Regions from separate parts of the Vagococcus sp. WN80Y genome, predicted to be linked through region 2. Evidence: riboswitches for the same ligand, from Rfam matches in the RefSeq annotation. Region 2 holds a riboswitch; the other holds the start of a gene.

Region 1 (7,667 bases), on a different contig from region 2:
ATTAACTAAATCAATACTAATTAACTGGTGATTTAATTTTTAAGAAGCCAAAATAGTTAAAGAATGTAAGAAATAATCAACCAATTAGCGGTTTTTTATAACAAATAATTGGTGTTATTGTTTGTGAAAAATATTTTATCTTTGACTGATCTTCGAACATTTGCTATGATAATTGTTGAGATGACGCTTACAAGGGTGTAAGATAATACAGAATGCAACGATGCAAAAGAGTTCCTTCTTTTTTGCGTCGTTTTTTTTCTAGCAGTTAATTGGATAAGTGAGGTGAACTAAATGAGAGTTGACGAACCGTTGATACTATCATCGGGAGTAAAGTTAAAAAATCGATTATTCTTTGCGCCAATTTCAACACTGGATAGCACTTTAAATGGCCTCGTATCAACAAATGAATTAGCTTTTTTTGCCAAGCGAACTGGTGATGTAGCAGCGATAGTGGTTGCGTCAGCTTATGTAAGTTCAACTGGAAAAGCTTATGAATATGGCTTAGGAGTCAGTCATGATTACCAACTTTCTAGCTTAAAGCAAGTAGCTAAAGCGGTACAACAGTCTGGAACTAAAGCCTTCTTACAGCTGTATCATGGAGGTGGTATGACATACTTTGTCAAGCAACCTCGATACGTTTGTGTCAGCAAAGAGTCTGATAACTTGGGTCCAGTTTGTTATGATGAGTTGAATGAGGAAGGAATTGAGACCATCATTCAGGATTATGAGCAAGCTATTATTCGAGCTATTAAAGCTGGTTTTGATGGAGTTGAAATTCATGCTTCAAATTCATATTTACCTCAACAATTTTTAATGCCTAGTTGGAATCAACGTAAGGATCGTTGGGGTGGCAGTTTGAGCAATCGTCTCCGATTTTTGTGCAAAATTATTGAAAGAGGAAAAAGGGTGGTTGCGAGTTATGCAAAGCAACCATTTGCTTTGGGGCTTAGATTGTCACTTGAAGATACTATGGTGACCGATAGAGCCAAGCGTCAAGAGAGTTTTTATGATAGTTTATTGATTATTCAAGCTTTAAATGACTATCCATTAGATTACCTCCATGTGACGAGTCAGAATATTTTACAAAAAGTGATGATTGAGTCACAGTTAGTTGATTTATTAGAGATGTTAAAAGTGATGTCTCCGAATGTTCCGATTATTGGTTGCGGAAATTTATTGCAATCAGCAGAGGTTGATATGGCTTTGGATCGGTGTCAACTGGTTTCTGCCTGTCGTCCATTTGTTTTGCAGCCTGAGTGGGCTAAACTAGTGTTAAAAGGAACGCCAATTGAATTAGTGGAAACTGAATTGACTGGCAAGGAGAGACAACGATTAGTCATTCCACGTCGATTATGGAAAAGCGTTCAAGAATCAGCTGATTGGTATCTTTATCGCTAATTAATCGTGAAAGAGACTTGGGTAGAAGTAAGTTTTAAAGAAAGAGTGAGGTGAGGATCTTTGGAAGAGAAACAACGTGTGATTCAAGAATCAGTTCCTGGAAGACAAGTAACAATTGCTCATATCATTGCAAGTCCAGATCAAAAAGTTTACGAAAAAATAGGGATTTTGGAGTTTCAACATCAGGCCCTAGGTATTTTAACAATTACACCAAGTGAAGCGGCAATTGTGGCTTCCGATGTTGCAACAAAAGCAGCTAATGTTAAAATTGCTTTTATGGATCGGTTCAGTGGTGCAGTTGTAATGGCTGGAGATGTGACAGCCGTTGAAGCTGGATTACAGGCTGTGATAATGACGCTGGATTCATTGTTACATATTAAAGGAGCAACTATAACACGGTCATAATAAAAAGAGGCGAGAGGTGTTGTTATGAAGAAGATTATGTTAGTTGGAGCTGTTGGAACGGGAAAAACAAGCCTGACACAGCGATTACAGGGCTCTGAAATAGTCTATCAAAAGACACAAGCGATTGAGCATGGGCTTGATATCATTGACACGCCAGGTGAGTTTACTCAAAGACGCCAATATTACAGTGCGCTTCAAGTAACCTCAGCACAAGCAGATGTCATCGGGTTACTTCAAAGTGTTAATGAAAATTTTAATACCTTTCCGCCAGGATTTGCGACCATGTTTTCTAAACCAAGTATTGGGATTGTAACTAAAATTGATCTAGCTACTACCGAAAAGGAGATACAAATGACGGAAGCCAGTTTGCTAGCTGCGGGAGTCCAGACGGTTTTTCAATTATCAGCGTTGACCAATCAAGGAGTAGAGGACTTGTTATCATTTTTAAAGGAGGGTTAAGATGAAAATCTATACAAAGACTGGTGATAAAGGTGACACAAGTATTATTGGTGGTGAAAAAGTAAAAAAATGTGCCAATCGAGTGGTAGCATATGGGACAACAGATGAATTAAATTCTTATATTGGTGTGATTATTAGTCAGATGAAGAGTAGTCCTGATATAAAGAAAGATTTAATTGAGATTCAACAAATTTTGTTTGATTGCGGGACAGATATGGCAACACCAAACAGTTCAAAAGGCTATCGAACGGATGAGGTACCAACCAAATGGCTAGAAAGCTGTATTGATAAGTATGCAGTCTCACCGCCAGAAATTAAGGAATTTATTTTACCTGGAGGTGATCCGATCGCAAGCCAGTTACATGTTGCTCGAACGATTGCTCGCCGTGCAGAGCGGTATGTGGTTGCGACAAGTCTTGAAGAGGAAATAAATACAGATGTGCTAATATTTTTAAACAGGTTGTCGGATTATTTTTTTGCTGCTGCACGTCTTGTTAACTTCCGTGAAGGACGACCTGATATTAATTATCGCCGTAACAGTCAAGTGTTTTATAATTAATGAGCTCTAAAAAGAATATATAGAAAGTGTTCTAAATCAATGGTTGAAAGCGGTAATTATTTTTTGGGAAAATAATTCGTTAGCTGTTGTATTCTTTTTTTTGTTATGCTAATATGAATGTGTGATAAAGATTGTCTAAGGTTTTAAATAGATGGAAGTTTGGTGTAAATCCAACACGGTCCCGCCACTGTAATGAGCTTCGGCTTTAAGTCAGGTCTTTCTATTCTTAACCAGGTACTTACTGTTTCGTGGTAAAACAGAAGGTATGGTTGGCTTTTGAGCTAACTAAAGAATTGCCTATTGTTTTATTCAAGTGTGCCGACTGACAAGTTAAATTGAACGAATCAATTTATTATGAGTGCGTTACTAAGAGATGCAACAAGCTCTCAGCACATAGACGTGTGATAAAACATTAGGCAAAAGGAAATGACTTACTAAGAAGTAAGTCTTGGCACAATGACGTGCTCCTACTGCCTTTTTTATTTTGAATTTTTAAGTTTTAGTTGGCAATGACGCTACCTAAAAGGTCGAAACTGGTCTTTTTTAGGTAGCTTTTTGTATTTTTTCGGAGGTGGAAAGATGGAGCAATTAAATTTTAATACGCATATTTTTATTGGTAATGATGCTTTGGTTTGTTTGGGAGAGTATTCGAATGAGCGAATTTGCATAGTGACAGATAAATTTATGGTTGACTCTCACTTGATTGATTTTGTGACCAATCATATAAACGAGTCCAATATCTATGATGTGTTCACTGATATTGTGCCAGATCCGACGATAGATAACGTAGTGAGTGGGGTGGCAACATTAGCCAGCTTTAAGCCAACTCTCATGATCGCTTTTGGAGGTGGGTCAGCAATTGATGCAGCCAAAGCTATTAAGTTTTTTGGAATTAAGCTTGAAATCATCTCTGAATTAGCGATGATTGTCATTCCGACGACTAGTGGGACTGGTTCTGAGGTCACGAATTTTGCAGTTATTACTAATCCGAGTGTTGGGTTAAAATATCCGCTGGTGGATGAGCTATTGCAGCCTGATAAAGCAATTTTAGATGCTCGTTTAGTAAAAACGGTCCCACCCAAAATCACTGCTGATACAGGAATGGATGTGTTAACTCATGCACTTGAGGCTTATGTTTCAACAGGTGCCAACGACTTTTCTGATGCATTGGCTGAAAAAGCTGCTGAGTTGATTTTTAAGTATTTAGAACGAGCTTATAGAAACGGTGAAGATATGGAGGCACGGGAGAAAGTTCATTATGCTTCTTGTATTGCTGGTATGGCATTCAATCAGGCATCGTTAGGATTATGCCACGGTATTGCACACACGCTCGGAGGTAAATTACATATGCCTCATGGTAGAATTAATGGTGTATTGCTACCTAGTATTATTCAATTCAATGCGAATGAGAGTCAACGCGCACTTGATAAGTATGCTCAATTGGCTCGTAAACAAGGCTTAGCTAACTCTCATGGAAAAGTGGGAGTTCGTCATCTTGTTAATGAAGTGATTGATTTAAGACAAAAATTAGAAATGCCCGCTTCATTTTTAGAGGCCGGCTTTATCCGGGAAACATATCAATCAGAGTTGCACCAAGTTGAACAAGAGGCATTGTTAGATCCAACGACTCGTACCAATCCTGTTCAACCAACAAAGGAACAAGTTAAGCAAATTATTTTAAGTTTGTTTTGACAGTTATGAGGAAACTGGCTTATAATTCAAGCAGATAGTGGAAAGAAGGCGTTTAGATGAGTGATAAACAACGTTTAATTCAAGAGTATGTGCCGGGAAAACAAGTAACGATGGCTCATATTATCGCAAATCCAACGACCGATAGCTATGAAAAGTTGGGCATTCTGGCGACCAGTGGAGCTATTGGAATTTTAACGATTACTCCAAGCGAAGCGTCTATTATCGCAGTTGATATTGCTGCTAAAGCTGGAGATATTGAGATCGGGTTTGTTGATCGCTTTAGTGGTTCGGTGGTTATTACGGGCGACCTATCTTCTATTGAATCAGCTCTGAATGCTGTTGTAGAAGGGCTGAAGGCTATTTTGGGATTTTCTAGTACGGTGGTCACTAAAACATAGGTGTTTTTATTATAGTGAAATTTTTAATGGCAGGGAGTGGGTATCGTGAATGGAAGAATTATCATAGTTGATGATGAACCTCTAACGAGAGTAGACCTGAGAGACATGTTAGAATTGGCCAATTACGATGTAGTTGGCGAAGCAGCAGACGGCTTTGAGGCAATTGAGATGTGCAAGCGCGAACGTCCAGATTTAGTCATAATGGATGTGCAGATGCCATTGCTTGACGGTTTAAATGCCGGGAAGAAAATTATGAGTGAAAAATTAGTTAAGTCAATTTTAATGTTAACGGCTTATAGTGATGAGGTTAATCGTCAAAAGGCTATGGCGTTTGGTGCAGTAGGCTATTTAGTAAAACCCTTGGATGAGAAGTCTTTCATACCTATGGTTGAGATGGCAATAGCTAAAGGAAATGAAGTCAGCAAGTTAGAGCGAGATGTCAGTAACTTGTCAGAAAAATTAGAGCATCGAAAAATGATTGAAAAGGCAAAAGGAATCTTAATGTTCAATCACACGATCAATGAGGAAACAGCATATCAGCAAATTCGGAAGTTAAGTATGGACAAAAGGTGCCCAATGATTGATGTTGCCGAAATGATTGTGATTGCAAATGGTTGAGGATGATATCAGACGATTGTGCCATAAGTACTCAGAGTTTACAGCCACTGATATTGAAGAAATCATTAAAGAAGCGAAAAGTATTGAAAAGAGTATTCGTTATCAAAATGAAGATGTCTTTATTGATATTTTATCGGATGTGACAGATGAAGCAATAGTTGTTTATCATCGTCGTCCAGCGCTAAAAGAATCTATCTATCAAGAAACAGTTGTCGGTAAAGTAGCGAAACGTCTAAATGAGCCAGGGGTTTATCGTACCTTTGAAACGTCCTTAAATACTGAAGGGCTTTTGGCAAAAACACAGGAAAATCGTTTAATACGTCAAAAAGTCTTTCCCATTCGTAATAATCAACGAAACATTGGTGTGTTGATTATCGAAGCGCCTGTCAATGATCGAATGGAAGAGAGTTACTATTTACCAGATGAAGAAAAGTATCCTATAAAAAAAGGCCAGTCTAATCAGCCGATGATGTTTTATAAAACATTGATAAATAAATTAGATGAAGCAATTTTAATTTTTGATAATGAAGGCTATTTGATAATCAATAATGAGGTAGCAGAATCTTATTACTATCACTTTGGTTATATGGAAAAAATTCATGGTTTTCATTATGATAATTTATCCCTTGATACGTCTACTTTTGAGCAATTATTGTATTTAAGAAACGCAGAGAAATGGGACGAAGTAGCGGAAAAAGAAATCTTTTTTGGGGAAACTCATTTTAAGATGACGCGTTTTTTTGATGATGAGACTGAGATATTTAGCATGATTTTACATGATAAAACTGAAATTTATAATAAAGAGGTTGAAATTATTACAAAGTCGGTAGCTATTAAAGAAATTCATCACCGAGTTAAGAATAATCTCCAAAGTATTGTCTCTTTACTAAGAATTCAAAGTCGTCGAAGTGAAAGTGATGAGGTTAAGAAATTACTGCGGGAAAGTGAATCACGGATATTAGCAATTTCAACCGCTCATGAATTACTTTCTAAGCAGTTAGCTGACGACATATCTTTAGTTTCAGTACTAGACTTAACAATTAATAATGTTCACCGTTCATTTTTAGGAAGCAAGCAAATTGCGCTTGAAAAATACATTGATGACACGGTTTTTTTAGACAGTGATAAAACAGTCACGGTTGCGTTGATTGTTAATGAACTATTACAAAATAGTTTTGAACATGGGTTTGTTGAGGAGCATCCTCAGAATTTAATTCAAATTGAGGTAACTAAAATTGATGATGGGACTATTTCTGTAATTATTCAAGATAATGGAGTGGGCTATCAATCGAAGAAAGCCCATAAGAATAGTCTGGGGTTACAAATAGTCTCAAGTTATGTTAAGGAAAAATTACGAGGGAAGTTACATATTAAATCAAACAAATCCGGTACCACCACTCGCTTTTATTTTAAGCAGTGATAATTAAATACCAACAAACACTGCTGTTTGTTAAACTAAGCAAAGACGCTTAAATGAACTCCATTATTGATGATGGATCTATTTTAAGTGTCTTTTTATTTGAAAAAATGACGAAAGGAGGGGAATACATGTCTGAAGAAACGGTCTTGAGTGTTGGGATAGATTTGGGAACATCAACGACACAGATGATTATATCTAAGCTTTACATTCAAAACATGGCTTCAGCTTTTACAATTCCGCGAATTACGATTACAGATAAGCAGGTTGTCTTTAGAAGTGACATTATTTTTACACCAATGTTAGCTAGTAATTTGATTGATGTTGACGCGATTAAACTATTTGTGGAGACTCAATATAAAAATGCTGGAATTGACAAAAACGAGATTCAAATTGGGGCAGTAATTATTACTGGGGAAACAGCACGTAAAGAAAATTCTAGTAATGTTCTTCAAGCTCTGAGTGGTTTTGCTGGCGACTTTGTTGTTGCAACAGCAGGTCCTGATTTGGAAAGTATTATTGCTGGACGAGGAGCTGGGGCTCAGACTTACTCGAAAGAACATCACACCTCTGTAGTTAACCTAGATATTGGAGGTGGGACGACCAATTTGGCACTTTTTTATGATGATGAAATCTTTGATACAGGTTGCTTAGATATTGGAGGTCGCTTGATTAGAGTGGAATCAGCAACAAATACGATTACGTACATAGCGCCAAAAAT
Region 2 (7,667 bases):
GAGTCATGGCATTGATTTAATTGTGGATGAAGCCTTTATGGACTTTATTCCAAATGGGGATCAGCTTTCATTAATTCCTGAATGTGAGTTAAGTCAAAGGTTATATGTATTGCGGTCGTTGACTAAGTTTTATGCGATTCCTGGTCTTCGATTAGGTTATATAGTGACGGGGAATCAAGAGACACTTAGAGAGATGAAACGTCAGCAAATTCCTTGGAGTATTAATACGTTAGCAGCTGCAGTTGGACAAACTATTTTTGACGATCGCGTCTATGAACAAGAGACGCATCACTTGATTAGAACTCAGCGTGTCTATTTGCAGCAAGCATTAGCAGAATACGAGCAGTTAAGTGTATTTCCTTCCAGTAGCAATTATTTATTATTCAAAGTTAAGGGAGTTAGTAAACTGCGTGAACAATTACTAAAAGAGGGTATTTTAATTCGGTCTTGTGCTAATTATCGTGGACTCACGGATCATTATTTTCGTATAGCAGTTAGAGGCGTTGAAGAAAATCAACGGCTGATAAAAGCGATCAAGGTGGTTCTGACTGATGCTTAGGCGTGTTCAAGTAAGCTGTCCGGGATCTTGTGGTGAATTGTTTCAAGGGTTTATTGGCGAGACAGAATATTTGGTGACTCTTCCTCTCAGCCTATTTAACACGGTCACGATTGAATTAAGTTCAGTAAATCGATTTCCAAGTTGCAGTAAAATTAGGCAAGCCTTTGAGCTAACCTGTGATTATTTTGTTTTATCGACTTCAGAGAGACCACCTGTTCATGTGACCGTAGAACAGAGATTGCCGATTAGTAAAGGCATGTCGAGTAGTACAGCAGATATTGTGGCAACCATTTACGGAACGAGTCGTTTGTTAGAGAGAGAGATTAGCGAAGAGGCTGTGGCTTTAATCTGTTGTCAAATTGAAAAAACGGATAGTTTGTTATTTTCTCAGCTATCAGTGATGGCAGCTGCGACAGGTGACGTTATTTATCAAGGAGACTGGCAGCCGGAATTGCAAGTTCTTGTACTTGAAGCAGCAGCTACAATTAATACTGAGAGCTTTCATCAAGAGCGAACCACTACTTTAGCTAAACAACAAGCGACTGAGTATCTTTCAATTTTTGAAAGGTTTAAAGAAGCGATAATGACGCAATCATTGGAAAAAATTGGTCACGTTGCTACGGCAAGTAGTTGTTTAAATCAGCAACTGTTGGCTAAGCCCTTTTTTCAAGAGCTGTTAGCGTTAGTTGAGCATTATGAGTTTCTGGGATTAATGGTAGCTCATAGTGGAACAGTTGTCGGATTTTTATTAGAGCAGGATCGTGAGCTTCCAAAAGAGCTGTTAAATTATTTACAGGGCGACCTAATCAGTCAAGCGTATCCTAAGTATTATCTTACGAAAACGACATTTGGTGGACCGAGATTTGAAACATAATTAAATGATTAAATGAGCAATCGAGATCAGCAGGGAAAAAGGTGTGAAGCCTTTACAGCCCCTAGCTACTGTAAGACGGACAAGATCAACAAACCACTGTTGGATGACGGGAAGGGTTGATGGCGGATGAAGTCGAGTCAGGATATCTGCCTCTCGATAACAAACACAATCTAAGGGTGTGATGTGTGAGTCGCTTAAGCTTATTTCCAACACCCTAATTCTTTTTAGGGTGTTTTTGTGAGTTGAATGAGAAGTTATGTGTGAGAGGAAGTGAACTGATGAAACGCGTGGTAATTGCAGGAACAGGTAGTGGTGTTGGCAAAACTACAGTCACAATTGGCATCATGGCGGCGCTTAGAGCTAAGGGGCTAAAGGTTCAGCCCTTTAAAGTGGGACCGGATTATGTTGATACAGCATATCAAACACGAGTGACTGGGATTCTTAGTCGAAATTTAGATAGTTTTTTGATTCAAGATGAATCTGTTTTGAAGCAGTTATTTAATCAGCAATTAGAAAAAGCGGATATTGGTGTTGTAGAAGGCGTTATGGGATTGTTTGATGGGTTGGGTACCGATAAGGATAATTGTTCAACAAGCTCGATTGCCAAGCAGTTAGATGTGCCTGTTGTGCTAGTAATCGATGGCAAAGCAACTTCGACCTCAGCCGCAGCGATGGTTAAGGGATTTGCTGATTTTGACACTGAGTTGAATGTTGCTGGTGTTATTTTAAACAGAATAGCAAGTAACACTCATTTTGAACTAGTAAAAAAGAGTATTGAGCGCTATACGAACGTACCTGTCTTGGGGTATTTGCCAAAAAACTTGAGCTTTCATCTTCCTTCACGTCAATTGGGCTTAGTACCTGAACTAGAGATGACTGATTTGAGTCAAGAATTAGCTGAATTAGTTGCTATAGTAAATGAAACAATTGATTTAGATCGCCTAGTGAAACTTTCTACTAATTCTGAAGAGGAGAAATCATGCGCTGCGATTGTCGCTCCTTTTTATGAGCCGGTTAAGCAACCTGTTCGCTTAGCTTATGCTTATGATGAAGCGTTTAATTTCTATTATCAAGATAACTTAGAAGTGTTTGAAGCAAAAGGGGTGACGCTAGTACCGTTTAGTCCAATTAGAGATACTGTTTTACCAGAGGCAGATTTTTATTATTTTGGCGGCGGTTATCCAGAGGAATACGGCAAAGAGTTAATGGAGAATCAGTCAATAAGACAGGAGATCTTGGCTAAACATGAAGAGGGTCTGCCAATTTACGCGGAATGTGGTGGCTTGATGTACTTAGGCGAGTTTTTGGAAAGCGAAGGCGAGTTATACGAGATGGTCGGGGTTTTTCAAGGGACAAGCAAAATGACTAAGGGGTTAAAACGATTTGGTTATTGTCAGGGGGAAGCTCTAGTAGACACTCCTATTTGCCCCAAAAGCACGGTTTTATACGGTCATGAGTTTCATCATTCTATTTTTGAAACAAAGGAACAGCCAATTATGAAGATGAGCAAATACCGAGATGGTGAAAAGGTGGCGAGTTGGTCTGGTGGTTATTTGAAGAAGCAGACATTTGCTAGCTACCTTCATCTTCATTTTTTTCAAGATCCGTTGATTTTGGCTTGGCTTTTAGGAAAGGCAGCTGAGACTCTTGAGAAGTGATAATTTAGTGATCATCTTAGCATTTGTGATGGATTTAATTTTAGGTGATCCATACTCTTGGCCTCATCCGATTAAATTAATCGGTACGAGTATTGGGAAATTGGATCAAGTTATCCAACACCGAGTGATAACTAAAAAAATGAAGTACGTTGCTGGATTTTTCTTATGGCTTGTGATTGTTGGTGGGACGGGCGTAGTGACGACCTGTTTACTAGTAGTTTCTTATCAGATTAATCCTTGGTTCGGCTCAATCATCGCAGTATATCTAAGCTATACAACCTTAGCGATTAAAAGTTTACGGGTTGAGGCTGAAAAAATTGTGAAGGTTTTGAAAAATGGCTCGCTAGGTGATGCTAGAAAGCAGGTCGGAATGATTGTTGGCAGGGAAACATCAGATTTAACTGAGTCGGAAATATGTCAGGCAACGATTGAGACAGTGGCAGAAAATACTAATGATGGGGTGGTTGCGCCGCTTTTTTACTTAGCAATTGGCGGTCCTGTTTTGGGTATGATGTACAAAGCGGTTAATACCCTTGATTCGATGGTCGGCTATAAGAATAGCACTCATTTGGAGGTTGGGGCTACATCAGCAATTTTAGATGATATATTCAGTTTTATCCCTGCTAGAATAACTTGGGTATTGATGGTGTTAGTCAGCTTTTTGTTTGGCTATAGAGGGGCTGAGGCACTGCGAATTGGTTGGCGGGACCGTTATCAACACAAAAGTCCTAATAGTGGCTTGCCAGAAGCTGTTGTTGCAGGGGCTTTAGGAATTCAGCTAGGCGGAACTCATAGGTATCATGGAGTCGAAGTGATTAAACCCACAATCGGTGAAGACACTCGTGCTGTTGAGAAGAATGATATAAACAAAACAATTCGACTCTTATATGGGACGAGCGCGCTAGCACTAATAGTGGTATGCAGTGTTAAATGGTGGTGGTTTTAACTAGCTATAGAATTAATTGAAGAACCTTTAGAAAATAAGTGCCTGTATCCGTTTGTTAAGTAAAGAGGGGATCAGCGAAAAAGAGGAGTAATATTTATGTCAAATAGAACCTATCAGAAAAATCCGGGATTAATTGAGAAGGAAAGTTTTATCATGATTCAAGATATTATTGATGAAATCGAGCCAGACTATAGTTTCGAGAGTTCTCTTCATGAAGCAATTATTAAGCGGGCAATACACACGACAGCTGATTTTGATTATATGCACAGCTTAGTTTTTACTCATGGGGTTATTAATAAAATTCAAGAGGTTATCGCAAAAGGTGGGACGATTTTTACGGATACAAATATGGCTCTAAGTGGCATCAACAAACGCTTGTTAGATTCTTATGGCTGTGAGTATCATTGTTTCGTTGCGAATCCAGAAGTTGCTGAGCTAGCTAAAGAAAAGGAAATGACTCGTTCTATGGCTGCGATTGAAGTCGCTGCGAAGCAGGACGGTCCTAAGTGCTTTGTTTTGGGAAATGCGCCCACAGCTATCTATAAAATTTTAGAAATGGTTGAAGCCGGTCAACTTGAAGCAGAAGCAGTAGTAGGTGTTCCTGTTGGCTTTGTTGGTGCAGCTGAATCAAAGGATGAGTTAGCTGCTAGTCAGATTCCTGCAATAGTAGCTCTTGGACGAAAGGGAGGCAGTAATTTGGCCGCTGCGATTGTCAATGCTCTTCTTTACAATATGCCGGAGCGTGATTAGGTGGAAGAATATGTTTACTATAATGGTAAAAAATTGCGAAAAGGGTATACAACAGGGACTTGTGCAAGCGGAGCGGCTTTAGCGGCTTTACAAATGTTAATAAGTCGCGAGGTTATAGAAGCAATTGCAATCAAAACAGCTTCTGATGTGTCGCTGATGTTACCTTTAGTTGATTTTGAGATTGGCGAACATTATGCTGTTGCTGCCATTGAAAAGGATGGTGGAGATGATGCCGATGCGACGCATAAAATGTGGATTTATGCTCGTGTTGAATTGACGAATGATAGTGTGATTGAGATAGATGGAGGGGAAGGGATTGGTCGAGTAACTCAAGTTGGGTTACCGATACCAGTAGGTCAGGCAGCAATTAACCCTGTTCCTCGGAGAATGATTAAAGAAAGTTTGGCGCCTCATTTACCTGACGGTCTTGGTGCAAACGTATTGATCTATGCACCTGAAGGGAAGGAAAGAAGTAAACAAACTTTTAATAGTCGTTTGGGAATCGTAGGTGGTATTAGTATTTTAGGCACGACGGGCATCGTGACGCCGATGTCGGAGGAAGGGTGGAAAAAGTCAATCAGCTTGGAGTTGGAGATGAAGTACCAACAGGGGGCTCGTAAAATCGTGTTAACTCCGGGAAATTATGGCGAAGAATTTGTTAAAAACAACTTGAATATCCCTTTAGAGAATGTGGTGAATATGAGTAATTTTGTTGGTTATGTGCTAAAAGAAGTTCAACGAATCGGGTATCAAGAAGTGTTGATGGTAGGACATATTGGTAAATTTATAAAAATTGCGGCAGGTATCTTTTCAACACACAGCAAAGATGCCGATGCACGTAATGAAGTGTTAATCGCGAATCTTGCGTTATTAGGTGCTGATCGCTCAATTTTAGAGCGTGTCAATCAGTGTAATACAACAGAGGCTGCTGGAGATATTATTGAGGAGTATGGCCTAGAAGAAGTTTATCAAGTGATTGTGACGAAGATCAAACAACGAAGTGAGCTATTACTCAAATACAAAAAAACGGCAGTCAGTATTGATGTTGTGATGTTTTCCTCAACACGAGGATTATTAGCAAGCACTAAAGCTTTGGCGGAATTGGAGGCAGAATATCAGTGATTACGATTGTTGGCATTGGGCCAGGGAAGCGCGACTTGATTTTAAATGAAGGCTTGGAGCTGATTCGCCAAGGGGATATTGTGATTGGGAGTATGAGACAATTAGCTGTTTTTCCAGAATTAGCTGAAGAAAAGCAACAGGTTTTACCTAAAAAATTAAGCGATCTAAAGTTTTTTTTAGAGGGAAATATTGATAAAGAGTGTGTGGTTCTAGCATCAGGAGATCCGTTATTGTATGGCATAGGCAATTGGTTGAGTCGTCAATTTTCTGATAATCAAGTGAGGATTATTTCTGGCATTAGTTCGATTCAGTATTTATTTGCGAAAATGAAGTTGTCGCAAAATGATTGCTATTTAACCAGCAGTCACGGTAAGCAACCGGATATGGAGTTGCTAATCATGTTACCTAAAGTAGCTATGGTGACAGATAGAGAGTTTGGGCCTTATGAAATTGCTCAAGCGACTCTTGCATCAGGGAAGGCTAAGCGATTATTAATTGGTGAGAATTTGAGTTATCCAAATGAGCGTATTGAGTGGCTAGCAGCAGAAGAGGTTCCTCAACGCGACTATTCGATGAATGTGGTGGTGATGATGGATGCGTGATGAGTGTTTTATTAGAGATAAGGTTCCGATGACTAAAGAAGAGGTTCGCGGGATTAGTTTAAATAAGCTTGATTTAGGTAGGGCCAATAATTTACTGGATGTGGGAGCCGGTACAGGCAGTGTAGGAATTCAAGCAGCAGTGGAATATCCGACCTTGTCTGTTACGGGAATTGAACAAAAAGAGCTTGCTGTCGAGTTGATCCAAAAAAATTGTGAAAAATTCGGGCTAACCAACTATCAATTGATTTCTGGTAAAGCCCCAATCTCTTTGACAGATAGCTATGATTGCATATTTATTGGCGGTAGTGGAGGTAATTTAACTGAGATTATTTCGTGGAGTTATGAGTTGTTAAACGCTCGTGGGCGTCTTGTTTTAAATTTTATTTTATTGGAAAATGCTTTGGAGGCCTTAGCTGCGATTGAGAGCTTACCTTTTGTTGAAGTTTCAACTGTACAGGTTCAGGTTGGAGATTTAACTCGCTTAGGAAAAGGTCACTATTTTAAACAACAAAACCCGACCATTGTTATTTCTTGTGAAAAAGAGTAGTAGAGTAGGTCTAAAAATGAGGAGGCAATCATGAGTAAAGTACATTTTGTAGGAGCAGGGCCAGGCGCGATTGATTTGATTACATTGAAAGGGTATCGTTTACTGGCAGAAGCCGATATTGTGATATATGCAGGCTCACTGATTAATAAGGAATTATTGAATTATTGTAAAGAGGGCTGTGAGCTTCATGATAGCGCATCGATGCACTTGATGGAAATTATTGAAGTAATGGAAGCAGGTGTGAAGGCAGATAAAGAAGTCGTTAGGCTACAGACAGGTGATTTTTCAATCTATGGTTCAATTCGTGAGCAGACAGAAGAAATGAAAAAAAAGAATATCGAATTTACTTGTGTACCAGGGGTGAGCTCATTTTTAGGGGCTGCTTCAAGTATTGGGGCGGAATATACAGTGCCAGAGGTGTCTCAAAGTGTTATTATCACACGAATGGCTGGCCGAACTCCAGTTCCAAAACGTGAATCCTTACGGTCTTTTGCTCAGCATCGCACGTCAATGGTGATATTTCTATCAGTACAGGGCATCAAGCAAGTAGTGCGCGAGTTAATAGCGGGCGGTTATCCAGAAGAAACTCCTGTTTGTGTGATCTATAAA

The links. A riboswitch is a leader RNA that binds a small molecule or an ion and turns the genes downstream of it on or off. The one in region 2 is predicted to bind cobalamin.
Region 1: another riboswitch for cobalamin. It lies ahead of AC5KOD_RS07125 (1-propanol dehydrogenase PduQ); the one in region 2 lies ahead of AC5KOD_RS09090 (cobyrinic acid a,c-diamide synthase CobB).

Annotation. Positions count from the first base shown of each region.
Region 1 is NZ_JCAQHY010000133.1:24,895-32,561, reverse strand. Features, by position in the region: gene AC5KOD_RS07145 (oxidoreductase) at 292-1,398, shown strand; gene AC5KOD_RS07140 (BMC domain-containing protein) at 1,459-1,803, shown strand; gene AC5KOD_RS07135 (EutP/PduV family microcompartment system protein) at 1,828-2,262, shown strand; gene AC5KOD_RS07130 (cob(I)yrinic acid a,c-diamide adenosyltransferase) at 2,264-2,821, shown strand; adenosylcobalamin (AdoCbl) riboswitch at 2,947-3,091, shown strand; gene AC5KOD_RS07125 (1-propanol dehydrogenase PduQ) at 3,401-4,513, shown strand; gene AC5KOD_RS07120 (BMC domain-containing protein) at 4,570-4,911, shown strand; gene AC5KOD_RS07115 (ANTAR domain-containing response regulator) at 4,957-5,529, shown strand; gene AC5KOD_RS07110 (sensor histidine kinase) at 5,522-6,949, shown strand; gene eutA (ethanolamine ammonia-lyase reactivating factor EutA) at 7,078-7,667, shown strand, end outside.
Region 2 is NZ_JCAQHY010000143.1:22,327-29,993, forward strand. Features, by position in the region: gene cobD (threonine-phosphate decarboxylase CobD) at 1-559, shown strand, start outside; gene AC5KOD_RS09085 (GHMP family kinase ATP-binding protein) at 552-1,433, shown strand; cobalamin riboswitch at 1,422-1,601, shown strand; gene AC5KOD_RS09090 (cobyrinic acid a,c-diamide synthase CobB) at 1,712-3,091, shown strand; gene cbiB (adenosylcobinamide-phosphate synthase CbiB) at 3,099-4,037, shown strand; gene AC5KOD_RS09100 (cobalt-precorrin-8 methylmutase) at 4,134-4,787, shown strand; gene cbiD (cobalt-precorrin-5B (C(1))-methyltransferase CbiD) at 4,788-5,909, shown strand; gene AC5KOD_RS09110 (cobalt-precorrin-7 (C(5))-methyltransferase) at 5,906-6,511, shown strand; gene AC5KOD_RS09115 (decarboxylating cobalt-precorrin-6B (C(15))-methyltransferase) at 6,504-7,058, shown strand; gene AC5KOD_RS09120 (cobalt-precorrin-4 methyltransferase) at 7,089-7,667, shown strand, end outside.